Regions from separate parts of the Ligilactobacillus saerimneri genome, predicted to be linked through region 2. Evidence: predicted binding sites of a transcription regulator. Region 2 holds the regulator's gene; the other holds the start of a gene.

Region 1 (10,582 bases), 270 kb from region 2:
GTTCCTTCTTTACGTCACTGGCATAAGACATCCGGCTAACACCCCCTTATTTTAATTAAAATTATCACTGCGCCATGACAACGGCCGGCCCGTAAGGCGCATCAACTCATCAACAACTTGATCACCGTTATGAAAAACACCCTTATCGCGCAACTGTAAAAAGTTATCCGAAATCACCCGACAACCTTGGGCCCGCAACCCCTTGAAATCATATTTAACCTGGTACAGGTATTCGTCATATTTTTGGCGATCCATGTAATCTTGAGGAACTGGTTCAGTATTAACCAAAACTGTGTCAATAAAGTTTTGCCCCAAGTGACTATTGAGAACCCGAACATGGTCGGCATCAGTAAAGTGCTCTGTTTCCCCTAGTTGGGTCATAATGTTGCAGATATAAACCACTTCTGCTTCAGTCTGACAAACTGCTTGTCCGACATTCTTAATCATCAAGTTTGGCAAAATACTCGTAAATAAACTTCCCGGTCCCAAGACTATCTGGTCTGCTTCCTCAATGGCCTGGATCACTTCAGGCATTGCCTGGGGCTCACTTCCATCATTAGCTGTCACCCACACGCGCTTAATCATCTTGTCAGCGTGGGTGATCTCAGCTTCCCCAGCCACTGTGGTCCCATCAGTAAATTCTGCATTTAAGGTTAGTGCTTCTTCAGCGGCTGGATAAACATGTCCATCCACCTTCATCATCTCAGAAAGAAGTTGGACAGCTGTAAATATCCCTTCATCCTCCATCTCAGAGATAGCGGCAATGATTAAATTGCCAATCGCATGCCCCGAGAAGAACTTATCTTCAGATTTAAACCGGTATTGAAAAATCTTTTTTTCAAATTCTGGAAGGTTGGACAGCGCCACTAAACAATTACGAATATCGCCAGGTGGGACTACGTTGATATAATCGCGAATAACCCCCGAAGATCCACCGTCATCGGCAACTGTAACCACCGCTGAAATGTCTGCATCCCGCTTACGAAGACTCTTAAGCAGCACCGGGAGACCTGTCCCGCCACCGATCACCACAATCCGCGGCCGTTTCCTTCTTTGACAATTACTTTTCATTCGTCTTTCCTGCCTTTTCCTGCTTATGCTTCTCCACATCCCGGTGGGCAATCCGTACTTGATAATCATCAGCTAGTGCATGCCCCACCCGCTCGGTCAAAGCAACGGACCGGTGCTGACCACCAGTACACCCAATCGCAATGGTGACACTGGACTTGCCTTCGGCAACATAACCTGGCAATACATACTGCAACAGTCCAATAAAGCGTTGGTAAAATTCCTCTGTTCGCTCAGATGCCATTACATAATCATACACATCCTGGTCTAACCCTGTCTTAGGACGAAGCTTAGGAATGTAAAATGGATTAGGGAGGAAGCGGACATCCATCACAATATCAGCATCAATTGGAATCCCATACTTGAATCCAAATGACATCACCACTACATGGAAAGGCGAACTATTCTGCGTTTCAAAGTTATGGAAAATTTCTTCCCGTAGCTGACGCGGCGATAGGTCGCTTGTATCAATGATGATCTGCGCTTGTCCCCTTATGTCAGCCAATAACTTCCGTTCCAAATGAACTCCATCTAGGATCCGCCCCTCCATTGCTAACGGATGAGCACGACGTGTTTCCTTATACCGGGATACCAATTCAGCATCAGATGAGTCTAAGAAAAGGATCCGCGGTTCAATCTGTCCATCATCACTGATATTGCGTAACATTTCAATTATTTCATCATAAAAAGCCCGGGACCGTAAATCAATCACCAGGGCAATCTTAGTGATCTTACCTGATTCTTGTACCAATTCCCAAAACTTAGGTAACAGTGCTGGTGGCATATTATCAACGCAAAAATAGCCTAAATCTTCGAAGCTTTGCATTGCAACGGTCTTACCAGCACCGCTCATTCCTGTAATAATAACTAATTGAATTTGTTCCCCCATCATACCACTTCCTCAAATTGACTCTTTTTATTATATCATACCGGGTGTTTCATCTTATTTTACGGCGCCATCATCTTCATTAGTGACATCTTCGCCAAAAATTCGCATCTTCATTTTCAAGGCTGTCGGCGTAGTCGCAATTCCGCCTCGCCCGGTTTCCCGCAACGAAGCCGGCATCTGTTTGCCAATACGGCGCATTGCATCAATTACTTCATCGGCTGGGATTCGGTTTGAGATCCCTGCCAGAGCCATGTCCGCCGCCGCTAAAGCATTAACTGCACCAGCAACATTGCGTTTGACACACGGTAATTCAACCAAACCTGCTACTGGGTCACAAACCAAACCTAAAAGGTTACTCATTGCCATCGCAAAAGCCTCTGCTGATTGCCGCGGTGTCCCACCATTGATTTCAACTGCAGCTGCAGCTGCCATCGCCGATGCACTGCCTACTTCAGCCTGACAACCTCCAGTCGCTCCGGCGATCATTGCATTATTAGCGGTAATCATCCCAAAGCCTCCCGCAGTTAGCAAAAAGTGAACTTTTTCATCATCCGTATAGTGGAAACGTTGATCTAAGGAAAACAAAGTACCGGGGATTGTTCCGGACGATCCCGCTGTTGGCGTGGCACAAATCACTCCCATAGCAGCATTAACCTCATTAGTTGCGATCGCATTTTGAATCGCCCAAAGCATGGTATCTCCCGCTAACCCGCCACCATTTTCGCGGTAACGTTTGATCTTTGCGGCGTCACCACCACTTAATCCAGTTGGTGACTGAACCCCTGCAGCTCCTTTACGGGCCGCTTCTTCCATTACCCGCAGTTGTCCCCGCATCCGTTCCATAATTGCCGCTTCTGGTTGCTTACTATATTCCATTTCTTGGTCAAGCACTAAGCGCCATAAGGGCTGGTGCTGTCGTTCTGCAGCTGCAATTAAATCTGCTACCGTCTGATACATCGCCATTACCTCTCTATAATTCGATTATCCGTGAACACATCTGTGCCAACTTATTTAGTGTTTGCGGCGGAGTTAACTTATCTGTATTCAATTCCTGAATAAACTCATATTTAAACTTCGAAAGTCGCTTATGAAGAACATTGATATGTTCATTCTTTAATTTTTCTTCAGCTAATAACAAATTCTTACGTGGTCCCATACAAACTAAAGTTGGTAATGGCCCGCGAAGTTTAATTCTTTGTCCTAAAAGTTCTATTTGCCGAACTTCTATCGTTCCACCCCCAATTGAACAACCTGCCAGCTTGATTTTTTCGTGGTGCCCTTCAAGCGTCACAATCGCCGTATTGGGGTGTCCAATTGGGCTAGGAATGGTATGCTCAATGAAAACAATCTTAATCCCCCGGTCCCGTGCAATTGTAACTGCATCAGGAACCCGCGGATCGTCTTCTTTAAAACCTAAAACTCCAGCAATGATTGCATAGTCGGTCCCGTGCCCTTTATGCGTTGCTGCAAATGATTCATAGTAGTCAACTTGAACGGTGTGAAATTGGCCCACAAATATCTTGCGGGCTGCCCGCCCGATCTTGACCGCCCCCGCAGTATGGGAACTGGAAGGTCCGATCATTGTTGGGCCAATAATATCAAAGACACTCCGATAATTTGCTGTCATTTTCTCACCTTACCGTCCTATAAATTAAATGTCTTCTTCGCAAGCGGTAGCAACTCCCTGCTACCTCCCCTGTAATATCATCATTGAAGTATACCACATTCCCTTTAAAAAAGTGAGTTGCAGTCATTGGTGTAATCACTCACGTTGACCACTTTTAATTTTCTCTGGATCATTCTGGAATAACTTGCGTAAGCAAAAAGAGGCTGACCAGAAAATAGTTCTGCGTTCAACCTCCCTTCATAGTGCCGCTAGTTATTTTTTTCGTAGTGCCCTGTAGCTAAAACCCGCTGCAGGTACTGGCCGGTATAACTTGCTGGTTCTTGAGCAACTTCTTCCGGTGTCCCTAGGGCGACGATTTGCCCGCCGCCTTCACCCCCGTTCGGGCCAAGATCAATCAAGTAATCAGCAGTCTTGATTACATCCAGGTTGTGCTCAATTACTAAGACTGTATTGCCTTTATCCACTAGCCGTTCTAACACGGTTAACAACCGTTTAATATCATCAGCATGAAGGCCGGTAGTCGGTTCATCCAAAATATAAAAGGTTTTGCCATTTGATTGCTTGTGCAATTCTGATGCTAACTTCATCCGTTGAGCTTCCCCCCCAGAAAGGGTTGTTGCTGATTGACCTAAATGAACATACCCTAGTCCAACATCAGCAATCGTTTGGAGTTTCCGCCGAATTTTAGGAATTGCTGCAAAGAATTTCAACGCTTCACTCACTGTCATGTTCAACACATCAGCGATTGTTTTCCCTTTATATTCTACTTCCAAAGTTTCCGAATTATACCGTGTCCCGTGACATACTTCACATGGGACATAGACATCCGGCAAGAAGTTCATTTCAATTTTGATGATACCATCACCCTTGCAGGCTTCACACCGACCACCTTTAACATTAAAGGAGAAACGTCCCTTAGTATAACCCCGCATTTTGGCCTGGTTAGTCTGGGCAAATAAACCACGAATATCATCAAAAACCCCGGTATAGGTCGCCGGATTACTACGCGGTGTCCGCCCAATTGGGCTTTGGTCAATATCGATGATTTTGTCGATATTTTCAATCCCTTCTAAGCGCTGATACTTTCCAGGCTTGGCTGAGTTACCGTTCAATTTTTGAGCTAGGGCCCGCTTCAAAATTAGGTTAACCAGGGTTGATTTACCTGAACCAGATACTCCCGTTACCGCAATGAATTTCCCTAATGGAAAAGTAACATCAATCTGCTGCAAATTATTGGCAGCAGCTCCTAACACACGGATTACTTTACCATTACCTTCACGTCGGTGCGCCGGGATCGGAATATACTTTTTGCCTGCTAAGTACTGCCCAGTTAAAGAACGCCGGGACCGGGCTACCTGTTTGGGGGTCCCGGCAGCCATAACTTTACCCCCTAATTCGCCAGCTCCTGGACCCATGTCAACAATATAATCCGCTGCCCGCATTGTATCTTCGTCATGTTCAACCACAATCAAGGTATTACCGAGATCACGCATCTTCTTGAGGGATGCAATCAGCCGATCATTGTCGCGTTGGTGCAAACCAATCGATGGTTCATCGAGAATATACATTACCCCGGAAAGGTTCGATCCAATCTGGGTTGCTAACCGAATCCGTTGGGCTTCACCCCCAGAAAGAGTCCGGGCGGAACGACTCAACGTTAAGTAATCTAAGCCCACATTTTCTAAGAAAGTCAAGCGGTCGATTATTTCTTTGAGAATTGGTCGAGCAATCTCTTGTTTCTGATCGCTAAATTCCAAATGCTTAAAGAAGGTTAAACTAGCACCAATAGCTAGGTCGGACACTTCCCCGATATGCTTTCCCGCAATCTTGACAGCTAACGCTTTGGGATTTAAGCGGTAACCTTGACAAGTTTGACAAGTCAAGCTCGTCATATACTGCCGCATGTTATTAGTAGTGAAGTCACTAGCAGAATTGCGGTAGCGGCGGTCGATGAGATTCATAATTCCTTCAAATGCCATATCAACATCTTTAATCCCACCAAAATCTGACAACACATGGAAATGGAAGGTCTTGTCCCCACTCCCATAAAGGATTAGGTCTCGTTGCGCCTGGGGAAGTTCATTGAACGGTGTGTCCATATCAATTTCAAACTCAGCACATGCTTGCTGAAGCATCGTTGGATAATACTTTGAAGAAGTTGAACTCCATGGTGCTAATGCACCCTCATTCAGGGTTTTGCTTGGGTCAGGCACGACTAAGTCAAAGTCTACCTCCAGCTTTTCCCCTAATCCATCACAGTCGGGACAAGCTCCAAACGGAGCATTGAACGAGAACAGCCGCGGTTCCAATTCCCCGATCGTAAAGCCACAGTAAGGGCAAGCAAAATATTCTGAAAACTGCAGGGTTTCGCCCCCGATAATATCAACAGCTACATAACCTCCGGCTAGTTTCAGGGCTGCTTCAAATGAATCAAACAACCGGGACCGAACTCCCTCTTTGAGGATGATCCGATCAACAACCACTGCAATATCATGCTTCTTGTTTTTGTCTAGTTCAATGTCTTCTTCAATCTCATGGGGTTCACCATCAATAATTAACCGAACAAAGCCTTCCCGCTTAATCTTAGCCAGTAAGTTTTTATGTTGGCCTTTCTTAGCGCGGACAACCGGAGCCATAATTTGCATCCGCGTCCGCTCTGGCAGTTGTAATACCCGGTCAACCATCTGTTCAGGTGATTGGCTTTCAATTACATGCCCATCGTTGGGACAGATCGGAGTTCCGACCCGAGCCCATAACAAACGGAAATAATCATTAATCTCCGTTACTGTCCCCACAGTCGAACGGGGATTCTTAGAAGTTGTCTTTTGATCAATCGAAATTGCCGGTGACAGACCATCAATAGAATCAACATCTGGTTTATCCATCTGGCCTAAAAATTGTCGTGCATATGAAGATAAACTCTCAACATACCGCCGTTGTCCTTCGGCATACAGCGTATCAAATGCTAGCGAACTCTTCCCCGAACCGGAAAGACCCGTCATAACTACGAGCTTGTTCTTGGGAATATCGAGGTTAACGTTTTGCAAATTATGCTCACGTGCTCCCCGAATACTAATCTTATTCTGTACCACACCATTTCCCCCTTAAAATTATTTTTTAGCTTCAGATTGTAATTCTAAAATTGTGTCCCGTAATGCTGCCGCTTCTTCAAAGTCCAGCTTTTTAGCTGCTTCTTTCATTTGCTTTTGCAAGTTAGCAATAATCTGGTGCTGCTCATCCTTGCTGAGCGTATTGAATTTAATATCGGCCAAGTTAGCTTGTTCATCCCGCTCAGCTTCACTCTTAGTCACCGGTGAAATAGCTGCCCGAATTGGTTTTTTGATTGTCTGTGGTACCAATCCATGTTCCTGATTATATTGCTCTTGTAGTGTCCGCCGTCTTTTCGTTTCATCAATTGCCGCTTGCATTGAAGCCGTGACAGTATCGGCATACATAATGACATGCCCATGAGCATTCCGCGCAGCCCGGCCAATCGTTTGAATCAACGAACGTTCATTCCGCAAGAAACCTTCTTTATCAGCATCAAGAATAGCAATCAATGATACTTCTGGTACATCGATTCCTTCCCGCAAGAGGTTGATCCCAATTAAAACATCAAATTTTCCTAACCGTAAGTCGCGGATGATCTCCGTCCGCTCTAAAGTCTTGATATCTGAGTGTAAGTACTTAACCTTAATCCCTAGTTCTTTGAAATAGTCAGTTAAATCTTCTGCCATTTTCTTAGTCAAAGTTGTGACAAAAACCCGCTCGTCTTTTGCTACTCTTTGATTAATTTCTCCCACCAAATCTTCCATTTGCCCCATCACTGGTCGGACTTCAATCGTTGGATCCAATAGTCCTGTTGGTCGGATAATTTGCTCAACCACATGGTCTGTTTGTTCTTGCTCATACGGACCAGGAGTAGCTGACATATAGACGATTTGGTGCACCCGGCGTTCAAATTCACTCAAGGTCAATGGCCGGTTGTCCAGTGCACTTGGAAGTCTGAACCCATAGTCAATCAGCATCTGTTTTCGAGCCTTATCACCGTTATACATTCCCCGAACCTGGGGCATCGTTACATGTGATTCATCAACTACAATCAAGAAATCATCTGGGAAGAAATCTAGCAAAGTATATGGCGGTTCACCGGCCTTACGCCCTTCCATGAAACGAGAATAATTCTCAATTCCATTGCAGTAACCGACTTCGCGTAGCATCTCAATGTCGTAAGTTGTCCGTTGTTGCAAACGTTGGGCTTCCAATAATTTCCCCTGCGCAGTCAGTTCCGCTACCCGTTCCTTTAGTTCCGCCTCAATCCCTGTGATTGCCGTCTCCAAAGTTGCATCGTTCGTAACAAAGTGTGTCGCTGGGAAAATCACAATATGGTCCCGATCGCCAAAGACTTCTCCCGTCAAAGGATCGATTTCCCGGATCCGATCAATTTCATCACCAAAAAATTCAATCCGCAAAGCCCGCTCATCATGCGAAGCAGGATACAGTTCGACAATGTCTCCCCGTACTCTAAACCGTCCCCGCTGGAAATCGATGTCGTTGCGATCAAACTGCATATCAACCAATTCCCGCAAGACCTGATCGCGTGGTATTTCCTGCCCAGTGCGTAAAGAAAGAGCGTGCTCTGCATACTCACGTGGATCCCCCAAACCAAAAATGGAAGATACCGAGGCTACAACGATCACATCATTACGCTCAAGCAAAGAGCTGGTCGCTGAATGCCGCAGTTGGTCAATTTCGTCATTAATACTTGCATCTTTTTCAATATAGGTATCACTCGAAGGAACGTATGCTTCCGGTTGATAATAATCGTAGTAACTAACAAAATACTCGACGGCATTATCAGGGAAAAATTCTTTAAATTCGCTATATAATTGTCCAGCCAAAGTCTTATTATGGGCCAAAACTAAAGTAGGCTTATTCACTTTTTGAATTACATTCGAAATTGTAAAGGTTTTCCCTGTCCCAGTGGCTCCCAACAAAATTTGGGCTTTTTCTCCGGCTAAAATCCCCTGACTGAGCGTTGCAATCGCTTGGGGTTGATCACCAGTCGGCTGATACTTAGACACTAGTTTAAACGGTCGGTTAGCGCGCTTAGTAATCATCATGTTCACTCCCGTAACAAATAATTCATAAGGTAATTCTACCACAGCGAACATACTTTCTAATTAATTTTGTCTTCTAATTGTTCCTTATCCATTTTTAATCACAAAAAAACAGGGGATTAAATAGAGCCCCTGCTTTTTAAGTCAACCCATACTTATGAGCAAACCTACTTATTCAAAAATTCCGTAATTGCTTTTTCAAAGGATTGGCGTTTGGCGTGGACACCGGCCGCTGTATTATCTTGAGCACCAATATAGAACTTGATCTTTGGTTCAGTTCCTGAAGGCCGAACAGCAATCCAGCTGCCGTCAGCCAACAGATACTTCAAGACGTTAGCTTTTGGCAAGGTCATCATTTCAACATGCCCATCGGCATACTTCTTTTCGCCGCTAGCAAAATCTTCGACAGCTGCCACTGCTACCCCAGCAAATGCTGCTGGCGCATTGGCCCGGAAGTCAGCCATAATGGCAGCAATCTTAGCTGGCCCTTCAACCCCAGCTAAAACATGAGAGATTGTCTTTTCAGCAAAATATCCATACTTATTGAACAAGGCTTGTAAGCCATCATATAGGTTCATGCCTTGGTGCTTATAGTAAGCTGCTACTTCAGCCAACATCACAGTAGATTGAATGGCATCCTTATCCCGCACAAATGGTTTGATTAAATAGCCAAAACTTTCTTCAAAGCCAAATTCAAAGGTATGGTTTTGGGTTTGTTCGTATTCTTTAATTTGTTCAGCGATAAATTTAAAGCCAGTTAATACATTGATCATCTTGGCGCCATAGTGGTCTGCAATCGCCGTGGCAAATTCACTAGAAACGATCGACTTCACCACTGCCGCGTTAGCTGGCAGGGTGTTCTGCCGCTGCTTAGCTGCCAAAATATAATCCAGCAGCAAGGCGGCGATTTGGTTTCCAGTTAATAATTGGTAATCACCGTTAGGTTGCCGAACAGCAGCCCCCAACCGGTCGGCGTCAGGGTCAATCGCAATCAGCAGGTCCGCCCCTTCCTTTTTGCCTAAAGCAATTGCCATATCAAAGGCAGCTGGATCTTCAGGATTAGGTTTAGCTACTGTGCTAAAATCTCCATCTGGTTGTGCTTGTTCTGGAACCATAGTAAATTCTTCAAAGCCCGCTTCCCGGAGAGCTTGTGATCCAATCTTAGCCCCAGTCCCATGTAGTGGCGTGAAGATTAGCTTCATTTGTTTCCCTTCTTGGGCAACTAAATCATGATCAATCGTAACCGTCTTAACATGGTCTAGATAAGCCCGGTCGACTTCATCGCCAATGATCGTCATCAGGTTATTGGTCAGTAATTCTTCCTGATCAGCCAATTTAATCATAAAGAGATCATCGACGCTCCGGATATATTTAGTAATCAAATCAGATTCCTTCGGTGGCATCTGTGCCCCATCTTCCCCATAAATCTTATAGCCGTTGTACTGCTTAGGGTTATGACTAGCCGTAACCATGATCCCTGCGTAGGTATTCAGGTGCCGAATAGTAAATGACAATTCGGGTGTAGGCCGCAAACTTTCAAAAATATAAGTCGGGATCCCGTGCGCACCCAAGACCCGAGCTGAATCATAGGCAAATTCTCGTGAACCATGACGCGAATCATAACTAATCGCTACCCCCCGTTGCCGGGTAACAGCATCTAATTGATCCATAAATCGTGCCAATCCCTCAGTAGCTTGCCGCACAGTGTAAATATTCATCCGGTTGATGCCAACGCCTAAGACGCCCCGCATTCCTGCAGTTCCAAACTCCATCGGCGTATAAAAAGCATCCTCTAGTTCTTTATCGTTGCCAGCTAAACTATCTAGTTCAGCCCGCAAAGTCTGATCAAGACCTTGAAATTCGTTCCATTTTTGATAT
Region 2 (10,582 bases):
TTCCCAGTAAATCGTCAGGATCCTGGTCCTTCAGCGATCAAAATTCCTGTTAAAAGTCTGCGCAAATCTGATCTGTCTTTGATTATGTTTCCGTCAGGAACCCGGCATTCGCAAGAGTTAAAGGGTGGCGTTACGCTAATCGCTAAACTTAGTGGCAAACCTATTGTTCCTGCTGTCTATCAAGGACCACTGACTTTCAAGCGATTATTTAGTCGTAAACGGGTAACTGTTGCATTTGGGGAACCAATTTATCTTGATCGTAAACGTAAGCTGGATGCTGCTTACCAACAAGAGATCATTCAGCAAATGGAACAACAATTTGTCCAGTTAGATCACGCTATTGATCCAAACTTTCATTATACTGACCCACACCCTAAAAAATAGTGCTAAATTTCCAACTTTGTGTAGCTATATAGTTAGCACATAGAGATTAATCATTTGCCAAAAGTTAAAGAAAGGCTGGCGAGAAAACAATGTTTCTCCCAGCCTTTTTGTTACTTATCATTCTTACCATAGTTGCTCTTCATAGAGTTAACCATTTGGCGTAACTTCTTTTCAGATGGCTTTTGCCCCATTTGAATCATCATTGTTCGTAACATTTGTTCGTTGATTGGTGGATTGTTCTTCAAATAGTTTTCCTGTGCCCGCCGAGCAACAAAGAAACCAATTACAGTTCCGGCAATCAATGCAATAATAACTAATACGATCCAGACTCCTGTTGACATGTCCTAGCTCCTTTCCACTTTCTTCCCTACAATTTTACAAAAAATTAGCAAAAAAATAAAGCGCCGATAATATTTAATCGCGCTCATCAAATACCTAATCTTCCCGCAACCCTTTTTTTCGCTGAATATCACGAAGCTTAGTTGGGGTAACTTCATTGCCTTCATCATCATAAACACGTAACATTTCGATTCGATCACGAAAACCTTGACGGAATAACCGCAAATAGCGTTGTCGCAATTCCTTTTGCTCAGCTGATTCAGCTTCTGTTAACCCATTAGCTTTTTTCTTACGTGCAAGTTCATTAATTCGATCTATTAATTCTTGTGGAATACCATTATTTTCTGCCATAGTGCTCCTCCTTTATCGTTTTTAATCATACCTAAAAATTACTATGATTTCAAACTACAAGCGAACGTTAGTTTGAAAAATTAATTTTTTTATGCTAAAATGAAAAAAATACTACTGATTGAGGTGTCATAAATGACCAAAGCATCAGAGAAGCGTCAGTTGGCCGTGCTCCAATATATTTATGACTGTGTTGAAGAACGAGGATATCCACCTACCGTTCGTGAAATTGGTAAGGTGGTTAATCTTTCCTCCACTTCAACCGTTCACGGTCACTTATCGAAATTAGAAAAAAAAGGATTAATCAAACGTGATCCAACCAAACCACGAGCAATCGAAGTGACTGCTCAAGGTAGAGAAAAACTTGGTGTGACTACAACAGCCACACCTGATAACTTCATCCCTCAAATTGGTACCGTCACAGCTGGTGAACCCATCCTAGCAGAACAAAATGTCGACGGCTTTTTCCCGTTGCCACCAGATATTGAAGACAATAATGATCTTTTTATGCTCACTATCAAAGGAGAAAGCATGATTAATTGTGGCATCCTAAACGGTGATCAAGTCATCGTCCGGCGCCAAAGCACAGCTGACAATGGCGATATCGTTATTGCCATGACTGATCTTAATGAAGCAACTTGTAAGCGATTCTTTCTTGAAGACGGGTATATTCGCCTTCAACCGGAAAATGATTCATTCGAACCGATTATCCTGTCTGATGTGACTATATTAGGCAAGGTCATCGGACTTTACCGTAATATGCTATATTAACGAAATTTAAAAGGCTGTGAGAAAATTCGGTTTTCTCACAGCCTTTTATTTGTTTGCTCACTAAATAACACATAGATAACAGAGAAAATGACCGCAAATCTAGTAGCTAAGTACAAACAAAGGTCACCATACTTTGCACCAACCATCGTCCTAGTTTAGCTCAACGCCTTGTTGTGGAAGCTATTTATTTAATTCCGTGTTTGCTGACGAATTTCTTCTGCCATGCGCAACAACTCTACCGCATGACTTCGCGTTAGTTCAGTAACCTCCGCTCCAGACAACATCCGTGCTAACTCATCAACTCTTTCAGCTGGTGTTAGCTTATGAATACTTGTCTCAGTCCGCCCATTAATGACTTTTTTCTCAATATGGTATTGATGATCAGATATTGCAGCAACCTGAGGAAGATGTGTGATGCAAAGAACCTGCGAATAATGTGCCACTTGACTAATCTTTTCGGCTATTGCTTGTGCAACTCTTCCAGAAACACCAGTATCCACTTCATCAAAAATGATTGACGTAACTCCTTGATGTTGCGCGAAAATTGTTTTTAAGGCCAACATTATACGCGATAGTTCCCCTCCTGAAGCAATTTTGGCAAGCGGCCCCATATTTTCACCTGGATTTGTCTGAATATAAAATTCAACTTGGTCAATTCCATTAGGTGTAAGATCTGTTGGGGACATAAATTTAACTGCGAAAACAGCTTTATCCATGTAAAGTGCTTGTAGTTGACGATGAACTTCTGTTTCTAGTTCGTGGGCAACATGTTCTCGTTGTGTATGGAGTTTCTTAGCCATGTCCAAAGCTTCTTTATGAGCCTGAGCATTTGCTTCTTTCAGGTCAGTCGATTCAGCTCCTGCTTGTTGCATCTCATCCAATTCGGTCTTAATTTTATGATAATAGGTTAAAATTTGCGGAATGTCATCACCATATTTGCGTTTGAGCATACTGATAGTTTCCAAACGTTGTTCTACCTCATCTAAACGATTAGGATCCCACTCCATATCACTCAGTTCACCTGAAATATCATGGGCAATATCCTGCAAGTTATAGAAGGCATCAGAAATCTTATTATAAATTGTAGCTAGTTCAGATGAATATTCCTGGGCTTCTTCCAGAGCATCCATCGCAACGCCTAATTTACCAACCACATCTTCTTCATCATTTGTTAGTGTTTGGTAGCTTGCTTCAAGGGCGGTATGGATTGTCTGAAAATTATCTAACTTAACCTTCTCTTCTTGGAGACGTTCCTCTTCATCAGTCTGAAGATTTGCAGCCTCGATCTCATCAATTTGAAATTGGAGCATATCTAAGCGCTGCGCCCATGCTTTTTCGTTACGCTCCATCCGCTCCAGCAGATCTTTTTGTTTTAAAAAAATATGATATTTATTCCGATATTCCTCAGCTAAAACAGCAATTTGCGGTTCATATTCATCAAGTAGACCCAAGTGTCGCTCAGGATGCATTAGTTCCTGATGTTCATTTTGTCCATGAATGTCAATCAACGTTTCGCCTACACGCCGTAACGTCGTGAGATTTACCATGATCCCGTTGATACGACAGATATTGCGTCCACTCCGATACAAATCACGTTCTAAAATAAGCCCATCTGATGAATATTCGATCCCTAAATCTGCCAGTAAATCTAAAGTTGCCGACTTTTCTGGAAGCGTAAACAGTCCTTGAATAACTGCTTTTGTAGCTCCCTTTCGAATATATTCGCTCGCACCACGACTACCAGCTAAAAGGCCTAGGGCATCAATGATGATCGACTTTCCGGCCCCAGTTTCCCCGGTTAACACTGTCATCTGAGATTGAAAAGCAACGTCCATCTTTTCAATAATTGCAAAATCACGAATCGTTAGCTCTTGTAACATAACTCTCCTCCTGCTACAGCATCATGAAACCAAGCGAATAATCTCATGATAAATTTTGCGTGCTTCACTTGCGGTACGCATAAAAATCATAATTGTATCATCGTCATCCAATGTTGCGAAAAAGCCTGGATACTCCATCTTCTCGACTAAACCGGATACAATTGGCCCATTGCCTGGTAAAACTTTTATGACACACAGCTTATCATTGTAATCTGCTAGGACAAAAACATCACGCAAAACTTCTTGCAACTTCTGCTCTGCGTTACTTGTATGCTCATGCGGTAAAATGTAGCGGTACTTCCCCCCTACTACTGGCAGTTTCATTAACTGCAACTCATTGATATCCCGTGACACAGTTGCTTGCGTCACCTTGACTTTGTGCTCTAACAAAAGTTGCACGAGTTCTTCTTGACGGTAAATTTCATTATTAGTAATTAATTCTTTGATCAATTTTTGCCGATCATGCTTATTCATAACTCTCACCGCCTCGCTTAATCTTTATGGTTTCAATGTTGCTTGCGCTTGCTTGACCACTGTTGCCAGGTCAATTTCTGGTGCAATTGTCCCTTCAGCAGTGGTCCGTGCAACTAGGTGCGCTAAAAACTCAATATTCCCTTCACCGCCAGTAATAGGTGAAAAGTCTAGTCCTTGAACATCATATCCATTGGCAACTGCAAAAGAAACAATCTCTTGCAGAACTTCCAAATGTGTTTGTGGATCGCGAACAATTCCGTGCTTCCCTACTTTTTCTCGTCCAGCTTCGAACTGAGGTTTTATTAATGCAACAACATCCCCGTTCTCTTTGAGAATAGAATGTAAATTAGGCAGAATCAAACGTAATGAAATGAAACTAACATCAATTGTTGCAAAATCAGGCTGCCCATGTGTGAAATCTTCTGGTTTAGAATAGCGGAAATTAGTATTTTCCATAACAACTACCCGCGGATCCTGCCGCAGTTTCCAAGCTAATTGATTTGTTCCTACATCAAGAGCATAGCTTAGGGTTGCGCCATTTTGTAAGGCAACATCGGTAAACCCACCGGTAGATGAACCAATATCCAAAACATGCTTATCTTTGATTTCTACCTCAAACACTTTCAGAGCTTTGGCTAACTTTAAGCCACCGCGACTAACATAGGGCATCTTTTTCCCTTTAAAATGCAATTTAATCGCCGGGTCTATCTTTTGGCCCGGTTTATCCAAACGTTCTTCGTTCTCGCCTAAGATTTCGCCGGCCATAACTGCACGCTTAGCCTGTTCCCGCGTGTCAAATAAGCCTTGTTGAACTAATAAAACATCAACTCGTTCTTTTTTCATACTTTACCTCTTGAAATACTCTAAAAATTCATTTAATGTGCTTGGTTCTTGTCCCGTAATCTGCTCTAACTGCAACAAGTCAGACCGACAAATGGCTACCATCTTTGTTAAGTGTTCTTGTGCTCCCGCAAGTCCTAACAATCCTGGATAAGTATTTTTATTGTGCGCTTGATCCTTATGAACTTTCTTGCCCATCTTAGCTGTTGTTGAAACTACATCCTGGATATCATCATAAATTTGAAAGGCTAGCCCAAAGTTTAACCCAAAATGCGCCACTATTTCTTTTACTGTTGGGGGTTGAGCAGCTAAAATCGCACCCGCTTCACAAGCATACTGTAACAATGCCCCTGTCTTTCCTTCGTGAACCAATTGCAATTCAGCCAAAGTTAGTTGCTCTTGTTCCCCTAAAATATCGCCAACTTGACCGCCTACCATCCCCTGTGCACCGGCTGCCAACGCTAATTTATGCGTCAACTCAACAATTACTGCTGGGGCCAAGGAAATAGTTGACAACCGCTCAAAAGTAGTTGTCAACAAACCATCGCCCGCTAAGACCGCCATTGCTTGTCCAAACACTTTATGATTAGTTGGTTTTCCGCGGCGTAAATCATCGTTATCCATCTCGGGTAAATCATCATGAATTAGCGAATACGTATGAATCATCTCAATGCACGCAGCAACATCAATATCGGTCGTTGTCACTTCGCCTGTAAAGTATTCTTTAAAAGCCAAAGTTAACAATGGTCTAATTCGCTTACCTCCAGCATCAAGAGAATAGCGCATAGCTTCTTGTAATTTAAGTGGTGCTTGCAATGTTGCTAAATATTGATCCATTGCTTGCTCTAATTGGTCAATTTGATCGCTCATTTTTCCACTAGCATTAGTCATTTTCTTCGCCACTATCCCGACTAAATTCAATTTCATTACCCTGAGCATCAATCACCTTTGCTACAGTTCGTTCTGCTTGGTCGAGGGTCTTCTTTAGATCCGCACTTAGCTTAACTCCCTTTTCAAATTGGGTTAAAGCCTCTTCTAATGGAACATCGCCTCGTTCTAATTGCGAAACAATCGCTTCCAATTGTTGCATTTTCTGTTCAAATGTTAATTCCTCTGCCACTATTTTTCAGCTCCCTTAATTTTTCTTACCTCTACATCTGCTGACCCATCTTGAAAATGAAGGCTGAGTTTTTCTCCAACGTTAAGCTGACTAACCGTTTTAATCACTTGATTATCTTTCTTAACATAAGTATAACCCCGGCCTAAAACTTTAAGTGGGCTCAACATATCCAATGAAGTAACCGCCTGGTATAGCCGATCCTGGTGCTGCTTGAGATATGCATTCATTCCAGTACCTAGATTGGTTGCAAGAGTGTTGTACTTGTTAGTTGCTAATTCTAATTGCTGTTGTGGACTAGCCGCCTGTATTCTCCCCTGCAAGCTAATCAGCTCTGTTTTTCTTTGAGCCAAACAGTGTTTGAAATTTTGCTTTAGACTATTATCTAAATAATCAACCTTTTGTAAATAACTATCGTATAACCGCCCCGGTTGCTTAAAAATATACGATTGCTGAATTTTCTGCCAATTACGTAAGTGCTGTTGCAATACCATATGGATTATATTAAATAAGGTTTGCTGATTACGAACAATCTGAATAAGCACTTCTTCCAAAACAGGAGTTGCCAACTCGGCCGCTGCTGTTGGCGTAGCAGCCCGCCGGTCGGCTACTAAGTCCGCAATCGTTGTATCGGTCTGATGTCCAACTGAAGATATGACTGGAATAGCACTAGCAAAAATAGCTCGCGCAACTTTTTCTTCATTAAATGGCCAGAGATCTTCAATTGAACCCCCACCACGCCCGATGATAATCGTATCGAAATCACCACGCAGGTTGACTTCTTTCAGGCGTGCTACTAAGCTGTCAGCTGCTCTTTCTCCCTGGACTTCAGCTGGAAAAAGAACAATCTGTGCAATGGGATACCTTCTACGAGTTGTCGTAATAATATCTTTAATTACTGCTCCGCTCGGACTTGTAATAACAGCTATCCGCTGGGGAAATTGTGGAATAACTTTTTTGGGGGCAGAGAACAAACCTTCTTGCTCTAACTTGTGCTTAAGTTGCTCATAAGCTTGGTACAGGGCCCCAACCCCATCTGGTTCCATTGTTTTAATATAAAACTGGTACCTACCTGATGCTTCATAAACATCTACATAGCCACTAACCAGCACCTTCATTCCTTCTTCAGGAACAAATTTGATCTTATTAAAATCACTCGCAAACATGACAACGTCGATTTTAGCCCGCTCATCTTTAAGGCTAAAATATTGGTGCCGGGATCGTAACCTAAAATTTGAAATTTCACCACTTAGATATATTTTTCCTAAGTATGGGTCGGCCGTAAATTTACGCTTAATATATTTGTTTAATAACGAAACCGTTAAGTATCTATCACTCATAATTTTAACTTCTCTCTGCAAACTCTACGGTTTGTTGCATTAGCATCGCAATCGTCATTGGTCCAACACCACCAGGAACAGGAGTTAAATATGACGCATGGTCTAACATGTCATCGCGCTTAACATCTCCAACCAGCTTACCTTCTGCATTATGATTCATTCCGACATCAACCACTACAGCGCCAGGTTTAACGAAATCCTTGGTAACAAACTCACCCCGACCAATTGCTACGACCAGAATATCTGCTTGCCGCGTTATTGCCGCTAAATTCTGGGTCTTACTATGAGTGATTGTTACTGTTGCATCATGGTTGATCATCAGGGCTGCCATTGGTCGCCCAACGATATTAGAACGCCCAATAATCACGACATTTTTGCCGGCAACTTCAATATCATATGCTGCCAATAGTTCCATGATACCGCGTGGAGTACAAGGCAAGGCTTGCGGTGTTCCCATAAATAATTGCCCCACATTCATTGGGTGAAAACCATCAACATCTTTTAGGGGGGAGATAGCCTGTGTAACTACTTTTTCATCTATTTGTTGGGGAAGGGGCAACTGCACTAAGATTCCATGAACTTTTGGATCTTGGTTATATTGATCAATCAAAGCCAATAATTCATCTTGACTAGTTGTTACAGGAAGATGTAAATCTACAGCCTCAATTCCCACTTCAGTAGCCGCTCTTTTCTTATTTCTGACATACACAGCACTTGCTGAGTTATCTCCTACCATGATTACTACTAACCGTGGAATGATTCCCTTTGCACGTAATGCCGCAGTCCGTTCTTTTAATTTTGAACGCACCGTAGTCGCCAGTTTTTTCCCATCCAATAATACCGTCATGTTATCTCCTCCATTCGTTCTTACCTTTCTAATGTTAGCATAGGCGCTTAGTGAAAAAAACAACGTTTCTAAGTGAAACTTGGATATTAAAAAATCATCCTAGCCAGCCGCTTACGCTGCTAAACTAAGATGACTGTTTAATCAATTAAATTAAGTTTGCCAATACACCATTGATAAATCCACGCGACTTATCATCACTAAATTCCTTGGCCAATTGTAATGCTTCGTTAATTGAAACCTTGGCTGGAATGTCAGTTACATACTTAATTTCAAATACTGCAATTTGCAGAATCAGCAAGTCTGTCTTGTTCAGACGTTTTACTGTCCACCCTTTTTTCAGGTAATTACTAATAGCATCGTTAAGTTCATCTTCGTGCTTAATTACCCCTTCAACAAGAGTTACTAAGTATTCTGGCAGGGCTGAATCAGTTTGTTCTTCTGCATCCAACACCTGTAACATTACTTGCTTAGGATCAGCATCGGCATTGCTTCTTACCGCAAAAAGCGTCTGAAATGCCGCTTTTCTAATATCATGTCTAGTTAAAGTCACTGTTCGTCACCATTGTCCTCTGCAAAGATATTGTCAGGATCAACAACCTGTTCTTCTTTTTGGGAGATAACACCCTCGATATGCACGTTAACTGTTTGTAGCTTCAATCCAGTCATGAACAACACTTGTTGGACAACTTTATCTTGAATTGCAACCGCTACTTTAGGAACAGAAACCCCATAATCTAAGAAGGCATAGAGGTCAACGATGATTCCATCAGCACTATTTTCTAGATGAACACCCTTACTGTGTGACTTCCGTCCAAAAAACTCGGAAACATTATTAGCAAATGACCCCTGCATTGAATACACGCCTTCTACCTGGCTTGCAGCAATCCCAATGATAATTTCAATAACCTCTGGTGCAATTCTAATTTGCCCCAAGTTAGGCTCTTTGTTTGCTAACAGAATACTATTATCTTCTGCCATCGTTCCAACCTCCTATCGTGTTATCACACATTAAGCACGTGAGATGTATGTCCCATCGCTGGTATTGATCTTAAGCACGTCCCCTTCGTTGATGAAGAATGGCACTTGTGTTACCAAACCAGTTTCCATAGTTGCTGGCTTGGATCCACCAGAAGCTGTATTCCCCTTAATAGTTGGTTCAGTTTCAGTAACTGTTAATTCAACTACGTTTGGCAATTCAATCCCTAATGTTTCTGAACCAAACATGATTACAGAAACTTCCATGTTTTCCTTCAAGTACTTCAATTCATCTTGCATATTAGCTGCTGGAATAGCAATTTGTTCATAAGTATTAGTATCCATGAAGACATAGCTATCTCCATCATTATAGAGGTATTGCATGCTCTTGGTGTCAATTTGAGCTTGTTGTACTTTTTCACCAGCACGGAAAGTTTTTTCTTGAACAGCACCATTACGCAAGTTCTTCAATTTAGAACGCACAAATGCTGAACCTTTACCTGGCTTAACGTGTAAGAATTCAATTACCCGCCATAATTGACCATCTACTTCGATCGTTAAACCGTTTTTAAAATCATTTACAGAAATCATATACTTCTTCCTCCTAAAACAACGCTTAGCTTGATTTCACTACAAGCTACACCCATTGTACTTAAATATATTCTCACATGTAGAACCGCCCTCGTCAAGTTAAAGTCCAGGACAAACACTTTCCCAAACGGTTATACTTCCGTATATACCTTAGAAAAAGGGGTTAGATTTTCATGACCCGTAGGCGTAATCAAAATATCATCTTCAATCCGTACACCGCCGACACCTGGAACATAAATCCCTGGTTCAATTGTCACCACTTGTCCTGGCATCATCTGGTCTGAATAGGAGCGCCCAACGTTCGGCAACTCATGGATTGACAACCCAATTCCATGGCCCATCCCATGATTAAAATACTCTCCATATCCTTTTTGTGCTATGTATTCACGACCAATGGCATCCAATTCACGCCCAGTTATCCCTGGCTTGATTGCTGCGATTGTTCGCTGATTAGCTTCAAGAACCGTTTCATAAATATCCTTGACCTGAGCATTGACTTGCTTACCTAAACTAAACGTTCTAGTGACATCAGAAGTATAATCTTGATAGTAATATCCAAAATCAAGCGTTATTAAGTCACCATCATTTAACTTTTTATTGGTAAACGTCCCGTGAGGCCATGTAGTCCTTTCGCCACTCGCAACAATCGTTTCAAAAGACCACTGACTTGCACCGT

The links. Region 2 encodes LexA, which represses DNA repair genes until DNA is damaged. Its sites were predicted from a motif close to CNAACANNTGTTNG; they were not measured.
Region 1: a site for LexA is predicted at 8,752-8,765, ahead of uvrB (excinuclease ABC subunit UvrB). Genes of this name have one in related genera too.

The regions. Positions count from the first base shown of each region.
Region 1 is NZ_CP144759.1:380,568-391,149, reverse strand. It holds gene whiA (DNA-binding protein WhiA) at 1-31, opposite strand, end outside; gene V3C97_RS01820 (gluconeogenesis factor YvcK family protein) at 52-1,071, opposite strand; gene rapZ (RNase adapter RapZ) at 1,061-1,957, opposite strand; gene sdaAA (L-serine ammonia-lyase, iron-sulfur-dependent, subunit alpha) at 2,012-2,914, opposite strand; gene V3C97_RS01805 (serine dehydratase beta chain) at 2,928-3,584, opposite strand; gene uvrA (excinuclease ABC subunit UvrA) at 3,833-6,676, opposite strand; gene uvrB (excinuclease ABC subunit UvrB) at 6,695-8,704, opposite strand; gene V3C97_RS01790 (phospho-sugar mutase) at 8,872-10,582, opposite strand, start outside.
Region 2 is NZ_CP144759.1:652,359-662,940, reverse strand. It holds gene V3C97_RS03225 (1-acyl-sn-glycerol-3-phosphate acyltransferase) at 1-384, shown strand, start outside; gene V3C97_RS03220 (YneF family protein) at 495-725, opposite strand; gene V3C97_RS03215 (DUF896 domain-containing protein) at 820-1,074, opposite strand; gene lexA (transcriptional repressor LexA) at 1,207-1,842, shown strand; gene recN (DNA repair protein RecN) at 2,031-3,722, opposite strand; gene V3C97_RS03200 (ArgR family transcriptional regulator) at 3,744-4,196, opposite strand; gene V3C97_RS03195 (TlyA family RNA methyltransferase) at 4,221-5,039, opposite strand; gene V3C97_RS03190 (polyprenyl synthetase family protein) at 5,043-5,927, opposite strand; gene V3C97_RS03185 (exodeoxyribonuclease VII small subunit) at 5,920-6,156, opposite strand; gene xseA (exodeoxyribonuclease VII large subunit) at 6,156-7,493, opposite strand; gene folD (bifunctional methylenetetrahydrofolate dehydrogenase/methenyltetrahydrofolate cyclohydrolase FolD) at 7,498-8,340, opposite strand; gene nusB (transcription antitermination factor NusB) at 8,486-8,890, opposite strand; gene V3C97_RS03165 (Asp23/Gls24 family envelope stress response protein) at 8,887-9,318, opposite strand; gene efp (elongation factor P) at 9,349-9,906, opposite strand; gene V3C97_RS03155 (Xaa-Pro peptidase family protein) at 10,038-10,582, opposite strand, start outside.